2 regions of the Actinomadura decatromicini genome follow, and region 2 is predicted to be linked to the other one. Evidence: riboswitches for the same ligand, from Rfam matches in the RefSeq annotation. Region 2 holds a riboswitch; the other holds the start of a gene.
The links. A riboswitch is a leader RNA that binds a small molecule or an ion and turns the genes downstream of it on or off. The one in region 2 is predicted to bind thiamine pyrophosphate.
Positions count from the first base shown of each region.

Region 1: it holds a riboswitch for thiamine pyrophosphate, as region 2 does, so the genes downstream of both, thiO (glycine oxidase ThiO) here and thiC (phosphomethylpyrimidine synthase ThiC) in region 2, are expected to answer to the same signal.

Region 1 is NZ_VSRQ01000004.1:291,847-301,228, reverse strand. It holds gene pknB (Stk1 family PASTA domain-containing Ser/Thr kinase) at 1-1,418, opposite strand, end outside; gene FXF68_RS19855 (DMT family transporter) at 1,455-2,423, opposite strand; gene FXF68_RS19850 (thiazole synthase) at 2,573-3,352, opposite strand; gene thiS (sulfur carrier protein ThiS) at 3,455-3,655, opposite strand; gene thiO (glycine oxidase ThiO) at 3,652-4,779, opposite strand; TPP riboswitch at 4,769-4,883, opposite strand; gene FXF68_RS19835 (NAD(P)/FAD-dependent oxidoreductase) at 4,976-6,187, shown strand; gene FXF68_RS19830 (Rv2175c family DNA-binding protein) at 6,293-6,667, shown strand; gene thiE (thiamine phosphate synthase) at 6,784-7,452, shown strand; gene FXF68_RS42455 (hypothetical protein) at 7,517-7,678, shown strand; gene FXF68_RS19820 (protein kinase domain-containing protein) at 7,704-8,471, opposite strand; gene FXF68_RS19815 (polyprenyl synthetase family protein) at 8,573-9,382, opposite strand, start outside.
Region 2 is NZ_VSRQ01000007.1:49,220-58,601, reverse strand. It holds gene FXF68_RS29865 (aminotransferase class V-fold PLP-dependent enzyme) at 1-120, shown strand, start outside; gene FXF68_RS29860 (mannose-1-phosphate guanyltransferase) at 128-2,626, opposite strand; gene clsA (cardiolipin synthase ClsA) at 2,623-3,282, opposite strand; gene FXF68_RS29850 (sensor histidine kinase) at 3,395-4,567, opposite strand; gene FXF68_RS29845 (hypothetical protein) at 4,757-5,773, shown strand; TPP riboswitch at 5,837-5,950, shown strand; gene thiC (phosphomethylpyrimidine synthase ThiC) at 5,946-7,694, shown strand; gene FXF68_RS29835 (TetR/AcrR family transcriptional regulator) at 7,786-8,376, shown strand; gene FXF68_RS29830 (metallophosphoesterase family protein) at 8,386-9,225, opposite strand; gene FXF68_RS29825 (winged helix-turn-helix domain-containing protein) at 9,256-9,382, opposite strand, start outside.

The DNA.
Region 1 (9,382 bases), on a different contig from region 2:
TGGGACGGCGTGCTGGTCGTCCGCCCGACCTTGAAGCCCTCGTCCTCCAGGGTCTGCTTCGCCTCGGGCAGGGACTTGCCCGACACGTCCGGGACCTTGCGGGGCGTGATGCCCCTGGACGGCGTCAGCGTCACCGTCTCGCCACCGGCGATGCGGGACCCGGCGGGCGGGTCGGTCTTCACCACGTCGCCCTTGTGGACGCGGTCGTCGTACACGGCCTTCGCGGTGCGGACCCTCAGGCCGGAGCTCTCCAGCCGGTCGCGGGCGTCGGTGAGCTTCATCCCGACGATGGACTTCGGGACGTGCTCGTACTGCCCGGACGTCTGGTACCACACCGCCCAGCCCAGCGTGATCGCCGCGACCGTGCCGAGCACGACCAGGACGTACCGGCCGGTCAGCGCGCCGATCGCGCGGTCGGCGCGGGTCCGCTCGGGGGCGGGGGCGTACTCGCGCGGCAGCGTGGCGGCGTCGAGGACGGCCGTGCGCCCGCCCGGCGGCGGGCCCATCGGCGGGGTCTCCAGCACGCTGGTCTCGGTGCGGGACGCCTCCTCGATCCGCCGGTCGATGTCGCGCGGCAGGCCGCCGAACACCTCCGCGACCTCGGCGAGGTACTGGTTCGCGTCCCGCGGGCGGCGGTCGGGGTCGTGGCTCGTCGCGTCCGTGACCAGCTCGTCGACCCGGAGCGGGATGCCGGGGACGACGCTCGACGGCGCCGGGACGGTCTCGTTGACGTGCTTGTACGCGACGGCGAGCGGCGTGTCGCCCTGGTGCGGGAGCCGCCCGGTGAGCAGCTCGAACAGCATCACCCCGGCCGCGTACACGTCGGAGCGGACGTCGGCGTCGCCGGTCATGACCTGCTCGGGGGCGAGGTAGCCGACCGTCCCGATGAGCACGCCGGTCTTGGTCATCTTGCTCGCGGTCTCGGCCCGGGCGAGCCCGAAGTCGGCGACCTTGACCTGCCCGTCCTCGGTGATCAGGACGTTCTCGGGCTTGACGTCGCGGTGCACGAGCCCGGCCCGGTGCGCGGCGCCGAGCGCGGCGAGCACCGGCTGCATGATCTCCAGCGCGGCGCGCGGTCCGAGCCGGCCGAGCGCGCCGAGCGCGTCGCGGAGCGTGTGCCCGGCGACGTACTCCATCACGAGGAAGACGTGCTCGCCGTCGGTGCGCTGGTCGTAGACGGCGACGACGTTCGGGTGGGACAGCGCGGCGGCGGCCTTGGCCTCGCCGATGAAGCGGGCGACGAAGTCCTCGTCGGCGGCGAGCCCGGCGTGCATGATCTTGATCGCGACCACCCGGTCGAGCCGGATGTCGCGGGCCACGTAGACCGTCGCCATGCCGCCCCGCGCGACGCGGGACTCAATGCGGTAGCGCCCGTCGAGCACCCGCCCGACGAGGGGATCGGCACCCGTCGCGTCCATCGGTGCGAGTTTACGGCCCGGTCAGACGTGGTCTCATCAGTCGCGAGTATGAGCATCGACGAGCCCCGGGTCCGTCCCCGGTGGGACGGGCGGGGCGGACGGGTCCACCGGGGCGCGCCGCCGCAGCGGCCGGGTGCTCCGCGACACGGCCACCCCGCCGAGGCACAGCAGCCCGCCGCCGAGCGTGAGGAGCCCGGGGACCTCGCCGAGGAACAGCCACGACATGAACACGACGATCGCGGGGACGGCGTAGGTGGTGGCGCCCATCTTCCCGGCGGACGTCCGGGCCAGCGCGTACCCCCAGGTGGTGAACGCGATCGCGGTGGGGAAGACGCCCAGGTAGACGACGTTGAGGGTGGCGCTCGCCGGGGCGTCGGCGGCCTGCGAGACGAGCTGCCCGGCGAACGGCAGCGTGGCCGCCGTGCCGATCGCGCAGGCGAACGTGGTGAACTGGAGCGACGAGGCGTGCCGCAGCGAGGGCTTCTGGCTGACGACGCCCGCCGCATACGTGACGGCGGCGGCGACGCAGAGCAGGACGCCGCCGACGGACGAGCCCCCGTCCCCGGACATCGACAGCCCGACGACGGCGGCGCCCGCGAACGACACCGCGAGGCCCGCCAGCAGCCGGGACGACAGGCCCTCCTTCAGCAGCCAGCCGCCGAGCAGGGCGATCAGGATCGGGCCGATGTTGACGACGAGCGCGGCGGTCCCGGCGTCCACGAGCTGCTCGCCCCAGTTCAGCGCGACCATGTAGGCGCCGAACCACAGGACGCCCGCCGTGACGATGCCGGGCCACGCCTGCCTGGGCGGGAGTCCCTCCCGGCGGACGAGGAGCAGCGCGCCGAGGACGACCGTCCCGGAGAGGAGGCGGCCGAGGGCGAGGGCGCCGGGGCTGTATTCGGCGCCCGCGCTGCGGATCGAGACGAACGCCGAGGCCCAGAGGACCACCGTGACCGAGGCCGCGGCGATCGCGAGCTTGCCCGAGGTGGGGTTCTCGTGCTGCATGTCACGCACCTTAGGTATGGGACGTTTCCATGAACACCGAAGGGACGCGCCAGGTTGCGGCACGCGGGCCCGGGGGTGGACGGCCCCAGTCTCCGTCCGTCCACTGTTCAGGTCCAGCGAATATTGCTGTAACCGAGTCTTTAGCGCTGCTAAGACGTCGCGAGGCCCTCGAACGGCGAGGACGCCTGCGCGTAGCGGCGCTTCGGGATGCGCCCGGCCAGCCGCGCGAGCCGTCCGGCCTCCACCGCGTGCCGCATCGCCGTCGCCATCCGCTCTGGATGCCGCGCGCGGGTGACGGCCGTCGCGAGCAGCACCGCGTCGCAGCCGAGCTCCATCGCGAGCGCCGCGTCGGACGCCGTGCCGAGCCCCGCGTCCAGGATCACCGGGACGCCCGCCCGCTCGACGATCAGCTCGATGTTGTGCGGGTTGCGGATGCCGAGGCCGGACCCGATCGGCGAGCCGAGCGGCATCACCGCCGCGCACCCGATCTGCTCCAGCCGCCGCGCGAGGACGGGGTCGTCGTTGGTGTACGGCAGGACGACGAACCCGTCCGCGACCAGCTGCTCGGCGGCCTCGACCAGCTCGATCGGGTCGGGCAGCAGGGTGCGCTCGTCGGCGATCACCTCCAGCTTCACCCAGGACGTGCCGAGCGCCTCACGGGCGAGCTTCGCGGTGAGGACGGCCTCGCCCGCCGTGAAGCAGCCCGCCGTGTTCGGCAGCACCCGGATCCCGCACTCGGACAGGACGTCCAGCACCGAGCCCCGCGCGGACGGGTCGACGCGCCGCATCGCGACCGTGGTCAGCGCCGTCCCGGACGCGGCGAGCGCCGCGCGCAGCACGCTCATGCTCGGCGCGCCCCCGGTCCCCATGATCAGCCGGGACCCCAGCTCCTCGCCCGCGATGACCAGCCTGTCGTCGCTCACCGTCAACCTCCCTGTACCGCGTTCTTGTGGGGGGACGACCCCCCACGCCCCCCGCCAGGGGGCCGACCGGCGCATTTCACTCCGCTAGCGCTCCGTTCCATGCGCCGGTCAACCTCCCTGTACCGCTGTGAGCACTTCGAGCCGGTCCCCGTCGCTCAGCCGCGTCGTCTCCCATCCCGAGCGGCGGACGACCTCGTCGTTCAGCGCGGCGGCGACGCCGGCCCCGGCGGCCGTCACGGACGCGACGGCCTCGGCCACGGTCGCGCCGTCCGGCAGGTCGCGCGGCTCGCCGTTGACGATCACCTTCATGAGGTCACCTCGGGAGAGAAGCGGTCGGGCGCGAACGGGGCGGCGACGTCCGGGACGGGGGCGTCCAGCAGCGTCGCGGCCAGGATGTCGGCGCTGACCGGGGTGAGCAGCACGCCGTTGCGGAAGTGCCCGGTGCCGACGTACAGGCCGGGCAGCGCGGTCGGGCCCATCACCGGCGCGTTGTCCGGGGAGCCGGGGCGCAGCCCCGCCGACACCTCGGCGAACTCCAGCTCGGTGATGCCGGGGAGCAGTTCGCGGGCGTCCCGCAGCAGCTCCCACAGCCCGCCCGCCGTGACGCGGGTGTCGAAGCCCAGCTCCTCCTGGGTGGCGCCGACGACGACCTCGCCGTCCGCGCGGGGCACCAGGTAGACCGACGAGCCCTGCACGATGCCGCGGGTGGAGCGGGCGATGAACGGCGTCCGCGCGCGGAGCCGGATCACCTGCCCCTTCACCGGCCGGACGGGTGGAACGGTCCCGGACGGCAGTCCTTCGAGGTCGCCGGACCAGGGGCCCGCCGCCAGCAGGACGCGGTCGGCGCGCAGCTCCGTCCCGTCGTCGAGCCGGACGCCGACGGCGGCGTCGCGCTCGACGAGGAGCCCGGCCGCGCGCCGCCGGACGAGCCGGACACCGGTCCGCTCGCCCGCCGCGAGCAGCGCGGGCGTCAGCCGGCGCGGGTCGATCGAGCCGTCCTCGGGGGCGAGCAGCCCGCCGCGCACGCCGGGCGCGAGCATCGGCTCCGCGCGGCGGCACTCGCGGCCGGTCAGCGCCTCGACGGGGATGCCGAGGCTCTCCTGGAAGTGGCGCAGGTCGTCCAGGTGGCCGAGGTCGTCGGAGTCGAACGCGACCTCGATGATCCCGTCCGTGCGGTACCCGGTGTCGAGGCCGGTCAGGTCCTCCAGCTCGGCGACGAACCCGCCGTACCGGTCGCGGGACGCGAGGCCGAGCCGCAGCAGCGGCTCCTCGCCGTAGGTCAGCTCGCTGACCGGGGTGAGCATCCCCGCGGCGACCGCCGACGCGCCGCTCGCGGGCTCGGGGTCGACCAGCGTGACGGCCGCGCCGCCCGCGGCGGCCCGCCAGGCGGTGGCGAGGCCGATGACCCCGGCGCCGACGATCACGATCTCCATGCGCGCTCCCTTCGCCGGCATGATCCGGATCAGGTCGTGGCGGTCGGCGGCCCGTTCCAGCCGCCCTCTCAGCCCGGTCGTACCGGACTCCCGCGCTCTGTGCCGTTTTAGCTGGTTCACACCTTAGTCCCCCGGGTCGTGTGCGCCTGTCCGGACAGGCGTCCAGGCCCGGGTGGCGCCCGTTAGGGTGACCTTCATGGACAGGGTCATCGTCGTCGGCGGCGGGCTCGCCGGGGTGCGCGCAGTGGAGTCGCTGCGCGGCAAGGGGTACGAAGGCGGGCTGACGCTCGTCTCGGCGGAGCGGCACCTGCCCTACGACCGGCCCCCGCTGTCCAAGGCCGTCCTCGCGGGTGACTCCGACGACACGACCGTCGACGCCGACTGGGACGCCCTGCGCGCCGACCTGCTGCTCGGCGAGCGCGCCACCGGCCTGCGGCTGGACGGGCGCGGCGGCGTCGTGGCGTCCACGGCGGGCGACCTGCCGTTCGACGGCCTCGTGATCGCGACCGGGGCCGTCCCGATCACGCTGCCGGGGGACGGCCCGCAGCACGTCCTGCGCACCATCGACCAGGCCCGCGACCTGCGCTCCCGGCTCGTCGAGGGCGCCCGCATCGTGATCGTCGGCGCGGGCTGGATCGGCGCGGAGGTCGCCACCGCCGCCGCCGGGAAGGGCTGCGCGGTCACCGTCGTCGAGGCGGCGGACGCCCCGCTCGCGGGCGCGCTCGGCCCCGAGGCGGGCGCGCACACCGCCCCCTGGTACGCCGGGGCGGGCGTCGAGCTGCGCACCGGCGTCAAGGTCGCGGAGGTCAGGGACGGCGGGCTGGTCCTCGCGGGCGGCGGCCGGATCGACGCGGACGAGGTCGTCACCGGGGTCGGCGTCCGTCCCGACCTGTCCTGGCTGGACGGCTCCGGCCTGCTGCTGGAGCGCGGCGTCGTCACGGACGGCTCGTTCCGCGCCTACGCGGGGACGGAGGAGCCCGGCTCGCTCCGGCCCGACGTCGTGGCGGTCGGCGACTGCGCCGCCTGGTGGTCGGCCCGGTACGGGCGGCGGCTCCTCGTCGAGCACTGGGACGTCGCCCTCAACGCCCCGGACGTGGCCGCCGCGGCCCTCCTCGGCCAGGACGCCGTGTACGACGCCGCCCCCTACTTCTGGTCCGAGCAGTTCGGGCGCATGGTGCAGTACGCGGGCAGCCATGCCGCGTCCGAGCGGATGGTGCTGCGCGGCGACCCGTCCGGCCGGAAGTGGACGCTGGCGTGGCTCACCGGCGACCGGCTCGACGCCGTCCTCACCGTGGACCGGCCGCGCGACCTCGTCCAGGCGCGGCGCGTGATCGCCGCCGGGACGCCCGTCGACCCCGGCGCGCTCGCCGATCCGGACGTCCCCGTCCGGCAGGCGGCACGCGGATAGGCGGGCGGCTGAGCGGCGCGCGCATCGCGCGTCCCGCGCAGACGTTACGGCTGTTCAGGGGGTTTGATTCTTCCGAAGGCGTGGTAGCAAGGGGGCGTGACGCAGATGCACGCAACCGTTGACAGCGCACTGGACCCCCGGACCGACGCCCTCGCGGGCGAGTGGCTCTCCCTCAAGGAGGCCGCCGCGCGACTCGGGATCAAGCCCAACCGGATCAAGCAGCTCATCAGCGAGCACCGCCTGCTCGCCGTCCGCCGGGAGGGCGAGCCGCAGGTGCCCGCCGCGTTCATCAAGGACGGCCAGGTGATCAAGGGCCTGCCCGGCACGCTGACGCTCCTGTCGGACGCGGGGTTCGACGACGTCGAGACGATCCGCTGGCTGTTCACCGCCGACGACACCCTGCCCGGCACGCCCGTGGACGCGCTCACCGAGAACCGGGGGACCGAGGTCCGCCGCCGCGCCCAGGCGATGGCCTTCTAGACCGGCCGAGGGCCGCCAGGGCGGCACCCGCGGCAGGCCGAACACCACGCACGTGACACGATCGCGGGGTCGCGCGGAACCTTCGCGCGGCCCCGCGACCTCACGGAAGGGCCGACGTGTCCAGGCATCTCCCCGGCGAACGCGCCGTCGCGCTCCGCGCCCGCCTCGGCAGGGCCCGCCTCTACCTCTGCACCGACGCCCGCGAGCGCCAGGGTGACCTGCCCGGCTTCCTCGACGCCGTCCTCGCGGGCGGCGTCGACATCGTCCAGCTCCGGCAGAAGGGCCTGGAGGCCCGGCAGGAGATCGCGCACCTGGAGGTCTTCCGGGACGCCTGCGACCGGCACGGCGCGCTGCTCGCCGTCAACGACCGGGCGGACGTCGCGCACGCCGTCCGCGCCGACGTGCTGCACCTCGGCCAGGACGACCTGCCCGTCCCCGCCGCCCGCGAGATCGTCGGCGGCGACCCGCTGATCGGCCGGTCCACGCACTCGGACGGGCAGGCGTCCGCGGCCGCCGCCGAGCCGGGCGTCGACTACCTCTGCGCGGGCCCGGTGTGGCCGACGCCGACCAAGCCGGGCCGCCCGGCGCCGGGCCTGCCGCTGCTGAAGCACGTCGCGGAACGCCGTCCGGCCCGGCCGTGGTTCGCGATCGGCGGGATCGACCTCGGCAACCTGGACGAGGTCCGCGCGGCGGGCGCGAGCCGCGTCGTGGTCGTCCGGGCGATCACCGAGGCGGACGATCCGGGCGCGGCCGCCGCGGAGTTCGCCCGCCGCCTCGCGTCCTGACCCTTGTCATGGTTTGACCCGGATCACAGTGCGCCCCGGTGCGCCATCGCCCACAATGGAGATCATGAGCGTGGGACCCGACGACGAGCGGCCGGTCGAGCTGGACGACGACCTGGAGATCCTGCCCGACCAGACCTCCGACGACACCGACACGGGCTGGGGCGAGTGGCGCTCCGGCGGAGGCGACGACGACCGCCTCCTGGAGGACCGCCCGCCCCACTGGTGAGCCTCGGCCGTCAGGGCGGCCGGTTTCAGAAGAGCATGCCGAGCGCGAAGCCGGACACGACGACGGCCGCGAGCGCGACCATCATCCGCCAGCGGTAGCGCGGGATGCGGGTCGGGCGCGGCTTCGGCGCGGGCCCGTGCCCCTCGCGCAGCGCGCGGACGAGCTGCGCGGCGGTCGGCCGCGCGGCGGGGTTCTTGTCGAGGCAGCGGGCGACGAGGTCGCGCAGCGGGCCGTCCAGTCCGCCGAGGTCGGGCCTCCTGGACGTGACGCGCCGCATCACCGCCGCGCTCGGCCCGGTGCCGAACGGCGGGCGTCCCGTCGCGGCGAACACCATGGTCGCGCCCCAGGCGAACACGTCGGCGGGCGGGCCGACCGGCTCGTCCTCGATCTGCTCCGGGGCCAGGTAGGCGGGCGACCCGCCCGGCGCGTCCGGGTCGCGGGCGGCGACGACCTTGGCGCCGTCCGGGCTCAGCAGGACGTTCGCGGGACGGAGGTCGCCGTGCGCGATCCCGGCGCGGTGCAGCGCGTTGAGCGCCGCCGCCGTCCGCGCCGCGACCTTGCGGAGCTGCGGCGCGGGCAGGGGACCGCGGTCCTCGACGGCCTGCTGCAGCCGGGGGCCCTTGGCGTCCCGCCCGACGACGTAGCCGCCGCTCGCGGGACGGGCCTGCGGCGGACGGGCCGCCTTGGCCGCGCGGCCGGGATGCGGGGACCGGGCCGCGCCGCCGGGGCGCGCCGGACGGGCGTCGCGCGGACGCCCGGGGTTCGTCCTCCCGCGGGAGGTGTCGTGCGGCACTGGGGGACTCCGACTCGGCGGGGACGGACGAAGATCTCCCTAATTTGTACCGCGTCAATGGAACGTTCGAGTGCCGAACCCCAATCTTCCGGAGCCCTTTGTCACATAACGCGGGTGGTCGCGGCCACCGCGAGGGCGGAGAGGGCCTCGTGGGCCTCCGTCGCGATGGGGGCCGACTCCAGGGCCTTCTCGGCTTCGCCCAGGTAGCGTTCGATCATCGCCTCGCAGGCGGTGAGGCCGCCGGTGTCCTGGATGATCGCGCGGAGTTCGTCCACGCCGGGGCGGTCGAGGGCGGGGTCGCCGAGGCGGCGCCGCAGCGCCGCAGCCTGCGTCGCGGAGGCGCGTTCCAGGGTGAGGGCGATCAGCACGGTCCGCTTGCCCTCGCGCAGGTCGTCGCCCGCGGGCTTGCCGGTCTCGGCGGGGTCGCCGAACACGCCGAGGACGTCGTCGCGGAGCTGGAACGCGATGCCGAGCGGCAGGCCGTAGGACGCGAGCGCGGCGATCACGTCGGGGCGGGCCCCGGCGAGGGCCGCGCCGAGGTGCAGCGGACGCTCGATCGTGTACTTGGCGCTCTTGTACTCGACCACGCGGAGCGCCGTGCTGACGCTCGCCTCGCCGCGCGTCCCCTCCAGCATGTCGAGGTACTGGCCGCACATGACCTCGGTGCGCATCAGGTCGTAGACGGCCCGGCCCCGGCCGCGGACCGCCTCGGCCAGGCCGCAGGTCTCGAACATCTCGCTCGACCAGGCGAGGCACAGGTCGCCGAGCAGGATCGCGGCGCCGCCGCCGAACGCCTCCCCGTCGCCCGGCCAGGACTGCGCGCGGTGCAGCGCCTCGAACCGGCGGTGGACGGACGGCTGCCCCCGCCGCGTGTCGCTGGAGTCCATCACGTCGTCGTGGATCAGGGCGCT
Region 2 (9,382 bases):
GCGTCGCTCGGCCTCGTGTCGAACGCGGCCGACGTCGACCGCCTCACCGGGTTCCTCGACGCCGCCTACGGGAGCCGCGAGCCGGACGCGACCGGCCTGAAGCCCCGCGAGCGCTGCTGAGCGCGGCTCAGGACCCGGCGCGCTCGACCACGGCGGCCCAGTCCTCCAGCAGCGCCTGCGCGGCGTCGGCGTCCGGGCCCTCGGCCCACAGGTGCGTCACCGCCTCCGCCGGGTCGGGCAGGACGAGGACCCAGCGGCCGTCGTCCTCGACCACCCGGACGCCGTCGGTCGTGTCGACCGTCCGGCTCCCGGCGGCCTCCACGACGCGCCGCATCACGCCGCCCTTCGCCGCCCACGGCGTCGGGACGGACCGGCGCAGCAGGTGCGCGGCGGGGATCCGGCGGTCGATCTGCGACAGCGTGAGGCGCGTCCGCGCGACGAGCCCGACCAGCCGGGCGAACGCCGCGATCCCGTCGACGGTGCCGCCGAACTCGGGCATCAGGAACCCGCCCCGGCCGTCCCCGGCGAAGATCACGCCGGGCTGCGCGGCGGCCTTGGTCAGCACGTCCTGCGACGTCGACGTCCACTCGACCCGGACGCCGTGGAACCGGCACACCTGCTCGGCGACCCGGGTCGTCGTCACCGGCAGCGCCACCCGCCCGTCGCGGCGCTCCGCGGCGACGAGGTCGAGCATGACGAGCAGGGCGCGGTCGTCCCCGACCAGCTCGCCGTTCTCGTCGACCAGGGAGATCCGCTCCCCCACCGGGTCGAACCGGACGCCGAACGCGGCCCGCGACGACGACACCAGCTCGCCGAGCCGCTCCAGGTCGCGCATCCGCTCGGCGAGCGTCTCGGTCGGGTTCGCCTCGTCCAGCCCGGCGTTGCGGGTGAGGACCTCCACCCCGATCTTGCCGAGCAGGCTCGGCAGGACGAGCGCGGCGACCCCGCCCGCGCAGTCCAGGACGATCTTGAGCCCGGCCTCCCGGACCCCGCCGATGTCGACCCGGCGCAGCAGGTCGCGGGTGTAGGTCTCGACGACGCGCGGCGGGTAGGTCAGCTCCGCGATCTCGCCGGGGAACGCGCGCCGGTACTCCTGCCGCCCGAACACCCGCTCCAGCTTGCGCTGGGCCGCCTGGGACAGGTCGGCGCCGTCCGGGTCGAAGAACAGGATGTCGACGCCCTGCGGGTCGCCGAGCGTGGTGCGCAGGTAGATGCCGCCGACGGCGTCCTGCCGGCCGGTCTCGAACCGGGCGACGGTCAGCGGAGTCGCCTCCAGGTCGCGGACGTCGATCGCGCTCGCGGTCAGCGCGCTGTTCACCGCGCGCTTCAGCGTCCGGGCGGCGCGGGAGACGTCCCGTCCGGTGACGACCGTCGAGCCCTTCTTCAGCGTGGTCGCGTAGGCGCTCGCGAGCCGCACCGCCAGCTCCGGCGTGATCTCGACGTTGACCAGCCCGGACACGCCGCGCGGCCCGAACAGGTTGCGCTGCCCCCGCGACTCCCAGATGACGCTCGTGTTGACGACCGCGCCCGCCTCGATCGTCTTGAACGGGTAGACCTTCACGCCGGACGAGACGTACGCCTCCGCCTCGATGACGCACTCGTCCCCGATGACGGCGCCCTCCTCGACGCGGGCGCCCGTCATGATGTCGGTGTTCTTGCCGACGACGCAGCCGCGCAGGTTCGTGGACGGCGCGACGAACACGTTGTCGTGGACGATCGCCCGGTGCAGGAACGCGCCCTCCTTCACGACGACGTTGCTGCCGAGGACGGTGTACTCCCGCAGTTCCACGCCCGCCTCGACCTTGGCGTAGTCGCCGATGTAGAGCGGGCCCTTGAGGACGGCCTCGGCGTCCACCTCCGCGCCCTCGGCGACCCACACGCCCGGCGACACCTCGAAGCCGTCCAGGTCGACGCCGACCTGGCCGGACAGCATGTCGGCCTGCGCCTTGAGGTAGCTCTCGTGGGTGCCGACGTCCTCCCAGTAGCAGTCGGCGACGTACCCGTAGAGCGGGGCGCCCGCCGCCAGCAGCGCGGGGAACACGTCCCCGGACCAGTCGACCGGCTCCCCCGCCGCGACGTGCTCCAGGACCTCCGGCTCCATGACGTAGATGCCGGTGTTGACGGTGTCGGAGAACACCTGGCCCCAGGTCGGCTTCTCCAGGAAGCGACGCACGCGGCCCTCGTCGTCGACGATGATGATCCCGAACTCCAGCGGGTTCGGGACGCGCTTCAACCCGATCGTGACGAGCGCGCCCTTCTCCTGGTGGAACCGCACCATGTCGGTCAGGTCGATGTCGGTGAGGGCGTCCCCGGAGATCACCAGGAAGCGGTCGTCGCGCAGCGCCTCCTCGGCGTTCTTCACGCTGCCCGCGGTGCCGAGCGGGACCTCCTCGGTCGCGTAGCTCAGCGCCATGCCGAGCTCCTCGCCGTCCCCGAAGTAGTTGCGGACCAGCGCCGCGAGGAACTGGACGGTGACGACGGTCTCCCCGAACCCGTGCCGCTTCAGCAGCCGCAGCACGTGCTCCATGATCGGCCGGTTGACGAGCGGGAGCAGCGGCTTCGGCTGGTTGGCGGTCATCGGACGCAGCCGCGTCCCCTCGCCTCCCGCCATCACGACGGCCTTCATCGGGGGGTCTCCGCTCCCTCCTGCTCACCCTCGGGGTCCGGGTCGGGCACGGGCGGCGGCGGCGCGCCGCGGGCGGCCACCACGAGCTGCCGCGTCTGCTCCCAGTACAGGACGGCGGCCCACCAGTACAGGCCCGCGCCCCAGATCGCGAACGACCAGCCGATCACCTTCGCGACGGTCGCGGCCGTCCCGTCGTGGTCGCCGAGCAGCAGCAGCGGGAAGGCGTACAGCAGGCAGAGCGTGCCCGCCTTCCCGATGAAGTGGACGGGCAGCGTGCCGCTGTACCCGAGCCGCCGGACGATCGGCGCGATCGGCACGATCGCCAGCTCGCGGGCGACGAGCAGCACCACCAGCCACAGCGGGATGATGTCGCGGATCGTCAGCCCGACCAGCGTCGCGAGGATGTAGAGCCGGTCGGCGGCCGGGTCGAGCATCGCGCCGAGCTTGCTGGTCTGGTTCAGCACCCGCGCGAGCTTGCCGTCCAGCCAGTCGGACAGGCCCGCGAACACCAGCAGGCCGAGCGCCCACCAGTCCGCCTCGACCAGGACCAGCCACAGGAACAGCGGGACGCCGACGAGCCTGGCGAGGCTCAGGCTGTTCGGCACCGTGAAGATCCGGTCCTGCTGGGCTTCCCGCTGCGTGCTCTGCGTGCTCACCGACGCGTTCGCCTCCCCTGGTCCCCCTTGATCCTGACCCTACCGGTAAGGGTTTGAAAGCCCCCGCGCGCAGATCGCCGCCGCGCCGCGCCGCGGACCGCCCGGCGCGCGGTCACCGGGGCGCCGCGACGTCCGGGGCGGGGAACGCGGCGGGGAACACGGCGGTGACGGCGAACCCGCCGCCGTCGCGCGGACCCGCGTCGAGGGTCCCGCCGACGCTGCGCGCCCGCTCGATCATGCCGAGGACGCCGAAGCCGCCGGGCGTCCCGCCGGACGCCCCGCGACCGTCGTCCGCCACGCGCACGACGAGCCCGCCGTCCGCGCGTGTGAGGCTCACCACGACACGTGTCGCCGCCGCGTGCTTGACAACGTTGGTCAGGGCCTCCTGGACGATCCGGTACGCCGCGACGCCGACCTCCGGCGGCGGCGTCCCGGCGTCCGCGTCGTCGAGGTCGACCTCGATCCCGGCGGACCGCGCCGCCTGGACGAGGTCGGCGATGCCGCCCGCGCCGGGCAGCGTCCCGGACGGCGCCGCGTCCGTGCCGCGCAGCACCTGCAGCGTGCCGCGCAACTCGGTGCGGGCGTCCCGGCAGGTCTCGGCGATCACGGCGAGCGCGTCGGCCAGCTCGTCCCGGTCGAGGGGCCGGTCGCCGCGGACGAGGTGCGCCGCCGCGCCCGCCTGGACGCCGATCAGCGTGATGCTGTGGGCCAGCAGGTCGTGCAGGTCGCGGGCGATCCGCAGACGCTCCTCGGCGACCCGCCGCCGCGCCTCCTCCTCCCGCGTGCGCTCCGCGCGCTCGGCCCGCTCGGTGATCGTCGCGACCCGGGCCCGGTGCGTCCGCCACACCTGGACGGCGATCACGACCGACACCACGGCCTCGATCACCGCGATCTGCTCGAGGACGGAGCCGCCGCCCGCCCGCATCGCCATCCCGACCACGCACACGGCCAGCAGGAACCCGGCGACGGTGAGGACGACCCTGACCCGCCGTCCGAGCACCGCGTACGCGAACAGCGCGATCACCTCGGCGGGCACCAGCGCGTGGTGCTGGTACTGCGCCAGGTGGTACGGCAGCACCAGGACGACCAGCGCGACGAGCCCCGGCGTCGGCCACCGCCTGATCAGCGCGAGCGGGGAGTGCGCCGCGACGATCAGCAGCGCTCCGGCGGCGTCCAGCTCGCGGACGCCGGGCCACGCCGCCGCCACCGCCACCGCGACGGCCGCCAGCACCGCCGCGAGCAGGGCGTCCTTCACCGTCACACCGGCCCGACGCACGATCACCACCCGTCCATTCTCACCGACGCCCCCGGCCGCGCCGCACCGCCCCGTCCCCAACCCCGCTCCCGACCCGGCCCCGCGGCGGTCGTTCCCTTCGGCGGGCCGGACGGGCAGGATGATCGCTGTCGTGCGCTTTCCGGTGGAACGGGGGTTCCGCCCCTATAGTTCTGCGGACTCGATCACGAAGGGCTGACAGTGTCCGTGCCCCCGCCGTCCGTCCCCCCGCAGGAGCTCCGGGTCGCGCCGGGCCGGAGAGCCTACCGGTGGCCGCTCAGGATCGGCCTCGCGGCGCTCGCCCTCGCGGCGCTCGCCGCGCTGGCAGCGCAGATCGGCCTCTGGGACGCGGACGACGCGCTTCAGGTCGTGATCCTCCTCGGGATCGGCGCGTCGGCCGCCGCCGCGTGGGCCGCCGTGATCTTCCGGACCCGGCTGGTCGTGACGATCGACGCGAAGGGGCTCGTCCTGCGCCGGGGCGGGGCGCGGGCGTCCGTGCCGGTGAGCGCGCTGGACGCGGTCGGCATCGCCTGGCCCGTCGCCGACCCCGTCTGGACGGTCTGGTTCGACCCGGCGGCGGCCCCCGGCGTCGCCGCCGTCACGAAAACCGAGGGCGGCTCCGCGCCCCTGCTGCGCGGCCGCCTGCTGCCACCGGGCCGACTCGACGCCGTCCGGGACGCCGCGACCGGGACGCTCGGGGTGCCGTGGCGCGTCGTCGACGACGCGGGCGAGGAGGTCGAGCCGCCGCCCCCGAACGCGCTGACCAGGGCCGACCGCGTCACCGTGGACGACCGGGGCCGCTACCGGAGCGAGCGCGGCGGCGCCCTGCTCGCCGTCGCCTGCGGACGCCGCCGGACGGTCGTCCTCCGCGACCCATACGCGGCGCCGCTGCTCGTGTTCAAGCGGCCGCCGCTCGGCGGCGACCGGATGCGCGTCCTCGACGCGGACGGCCGCCTCATCGGCCGGGTCAGGGGCTCGCGGGAGCCGTCCTTCCACGCGGCCGACGGGATGCTCCTCGGCACCACCCGCGGCGACGGCGGGCGCTACGTCGTCACCGGCGTGGACGGCCGCGAGTCCGCCTCCCTCCGCCGGGCGCGGGCCGAGGGCGGCGACGATGGCCGGTGGCGGCTGCACCGGTCGCCGTCCGCGCCCGCCGCGCTCCGCGCGCTCACCCTGGCGCTGCCCATGCTGGTCGGGGCCGCCTCCCGGCCTTCCTGACGCGCGCGTCTATCCCATGACCGGCGGTTGCGGCAAGCGGGGTGGGCCGGGTTAGCGTCGGTGGCGACAGATCGCGGGGGTCCGGCGAACCGGGCTGAGATAGCGGCTGATACGGCCGCTGACCGCATGAACCTGACCGGGTAATGCCGGCGTAGGGAGAGATCGAGTCGTCATGACCGAACCTGTGGTTCCAGTTCCAGCCGCGCGCAAGACCTACCTCCAGGGCTCGCGCCCGGACCTGCGCGTCCCGATGCGCGAGGTGCCGCTGACCGGCGGCGGGGCCGTCGTCCTGTACGACACGTCCGGGCCGTACACCGACCCCGAGCACCGCACGGACGTCCGCGCCGGGCTGCCGCCGGTGCGCGAGGCGTGGATCGCCGAGCGCGGCGACACCGAGCTGTACGAGGGGCGGGCCGTCCGTCCCGAGGACGACGGCCGCAAGCCGGACGGGCGCCCCGGACCCGTCCGGGAGGGCCTGCCGCGCAGGCCGCGCCGCGCCGCCGGCGGCGCGGTGACGCAGCGGGCGTACGCGCGGCGCGGGGAGATCACCCCGGAGATGGAGTTCGCGGCGCTGCGCGAGGGCGTCGCGCCGGAGTTCGTCCGGGACGAGTTGGCCGCGGGCCGCGCCGTGCTGCCCGCGAACGTCAACCACCCCGAGATCGAGCCGATGGTCATCGGCCGGAACTTCCTCGTGAAGGTGAACGCCAACATCGGCAACTCGGCGGTCGCGTCGTCCGTCGAGGACGAGGTCGAGAAGATGACCTGGGCGACCCGCTGGGGCGCCGACACGATCATGGACCTGTCGACCGGGCGGGACATCCACACGACGCGGGAGTGGATCCTGCGGAACTCGCCGGTGCCGGTGGGGACCGTCCCGCTGTACCAGGCGGTGGAGAAGGTCGGCGGCGACCCGGCCGAGCTGACCTACGAGGTCTTCCGCGACACGGTGATCGAGCAGGCCGAGCAGGGCGTGGACTACATGACCGTCCACGCCGGGGTGCTGCTCAGGTACGTGCCGCTGACGGCCGGGCGCAAGACGGGGATCGTGTCCCGGGGCGGCTCGATCATGGCGGCGTGGTGCCTGGCGCACCACGAGGAGAACTTCCTCTACACGAACTTCCGCGACCTGTGCGAGATCTTCGCCGCGTACGACGTCACCTGGTCGCTCGGGGACGGGCTGCGCCCCGGCTCCATCGCGGACGCCAACGACGAGGCGCAGTTCGCCGAGCTGCGCACCCAGGGCGAGCTGACGAGGATCGCCGCGGAGTTCGGCAACCAGGTGATGAACGAGGGGCCCGGCCACGTCCCGATGCACAAGATCAAGGAGAACGTCGACCTGCAGCAGGAGTGGTGCGACGGCGCCCCGTTCTACACGCTCGGCCCGCTGACCACCGACATCGCGCCCGGCTACGACCACATCACCTCGGCGATCGGCGCGGCGATGATCGGCTGGTACGGCACCGCCATGCTCTGCTACGTCACCCCGAAGGAGCACCTCGGGCTGCCGGACCGGGACGACGTCAAGGCGGGCGTGATCGCCTACAAGATCGCGGCGCACGCGGCGGACCTCGCGAAGGGGCATCCGGGCGCGCAGGCGTGGGACGACGCCCTGTCCGACGCACGGTTCGACTTCCGCTGGGAGGACCAGTTCAACCTGTCCCTCGACCCGGACACGGCGCGCGCGTTCCATGACGCGACGCTGCCCGCCGCCCCGGCGAAGACGGCGCACTTCTGCTCGATGTGCGGGCCGCACTTCTGCTCGATGAAGATCACCCGGGACGTCCGCCGGTACGCGGACGAGCACGGTCTCGCGGCGGACGAGGCGCTCGCGGCCGGGATGCGGGCGAAGGCCGGTGAGTTCCGGGACGGCGGAGGCCGCGTCTACCTGCCGGTCTCCCCCGGTGGGCCGCCGCCCCGATAGCTCGGGCTACTATCGAGGGACCGTTCCAAACGCCGCGGAGCCCTCCGGATCGCCGCCGGCCCGTCCACTCGCCGGAAGGACCGACGACCACGTGACCAGCGACGACATGCCACCGGCGGTGGCGGTGAGGGCGGTGCGCGCGGACGTGCGCCGCAACCGGGCCCGGCTCCTCGCCGCGGCGCGGGAGACCTTCGGCCGGGACGGGGCGGACGCCTCGCTGGAGGGCATCGCGCGGCTCGCGGGCGTCGGCATCGGAACGCTCTACCGCCACTTCCCGACCCGGCAGGACCTCCTGGAGGCCGTGCTCGCCGACGCCTACGACGGGCTGGCGGCGACCGCGCGCGAGCTGCTCGCCGCCCCCGATCCGGGGGCGGCGCTGGCGGCGTGGCTGCGCGCGTACGTGTCCGCGGTGACGGCGTTCCCCGGGCTGGCGGCGTCGGCGGCGGTGGCGCTGCGCGACGATCCGCCGGAGCCGTCCGCGGCGTGCCGCGCGATGCGCGAGGCGGGCGCGGCCCTGTTCGCCCGCGCGCGGGACGCCGGGGACGTCCCCCCGGACGCCGCGTTCACCGACGCGCTCCGCCTCGCGGCCGGGATCGCGACCGTCACCGAGCGGGAGCCGGACGCCGCCGGGCGGCTCCTCGCCCTCGCCTCACGCGGCGTGCTCTCCGGCAAGGCGAACTGACGCGGTGGGTCAGGCCGTCTCCGGGGCGGGCGGCAGGACGCGGCGCGGCCCGCGGGGCGCGTCGCCGCGCTTGCGCCATTCGCGCGGGTAGCCGACCGACACCTCGACGTGCGGGACGCCGTCCGTCCGGATCGTCCGGGGGATGTGCAGGTGGCCGTACACGACCGAGACCGCCCCGAACCGGCGGTGCCAGTCGGCGGTGCGCTCCGTCCCGCACCACTGCGCGAACTCCGGGTACCAGAGGACGCGGGTCGGTTCGCGGACGAGCGGCCAGTGGTTGACCAGCACGGTGCGCGTCCCCGGCTCCAGGGCGGCGAGGCGCTTCTCGCTGTAGGCGACGCGGGCGTCGCACCAGGCGTCGCGCGTCGGGTACGGGTCGGGGTGAAGGTAGACCTCGTCGGTGCACACGACGCCCGCCTCGTGCGCGACGGCGAGCGCCTCCTCCTTCGTGGACGTCCCCTCCGGCCGGAACGTGTAGTCGTACAGGAGGAACAGGGGCGCGATGGTGACGGGACCGCCCTCGCCGTCCCACACGGGGTACGGGTCCTCGGGGGTCAGGACGCCGAGGGACCGGCACATCTCGACGAGCGCCTGGTAGCGCGCCTCGCCGCGTAGCCGGACCGGGTCGTCCTTGATGGTCCACAGCTCGTGGTTGCCGGGCGTCCAGATGACGGTCGCGAACCGTTCGCGCAGGGTGCGGAGGGTCCACTCGACGTCGGAGAACCGCTCGGCGACGTCGCCGGCCACGATCAGCCAGTCGCCGGCGGACCCGGGGCGCAGCCCCTCGACGAAGGCCCGGTTCTCGGGGAATCCCACGTGCAGGTCGCTGATCGCGTGCACACCGCTCATCCCATAGATCGTAAGGCCCGAAAGCCGCTTTCAGTCCTCGTCGGCCGGGAGGGTGAAGAGCCGGACGTGCACGGGGCGCGCGCCGGGCGGCGCGTCCTCGCGGCGGTGCGAGTGCTCGTGCAGCAGGCGGATGTACGCCTCGAAGAACTCCGCGAGG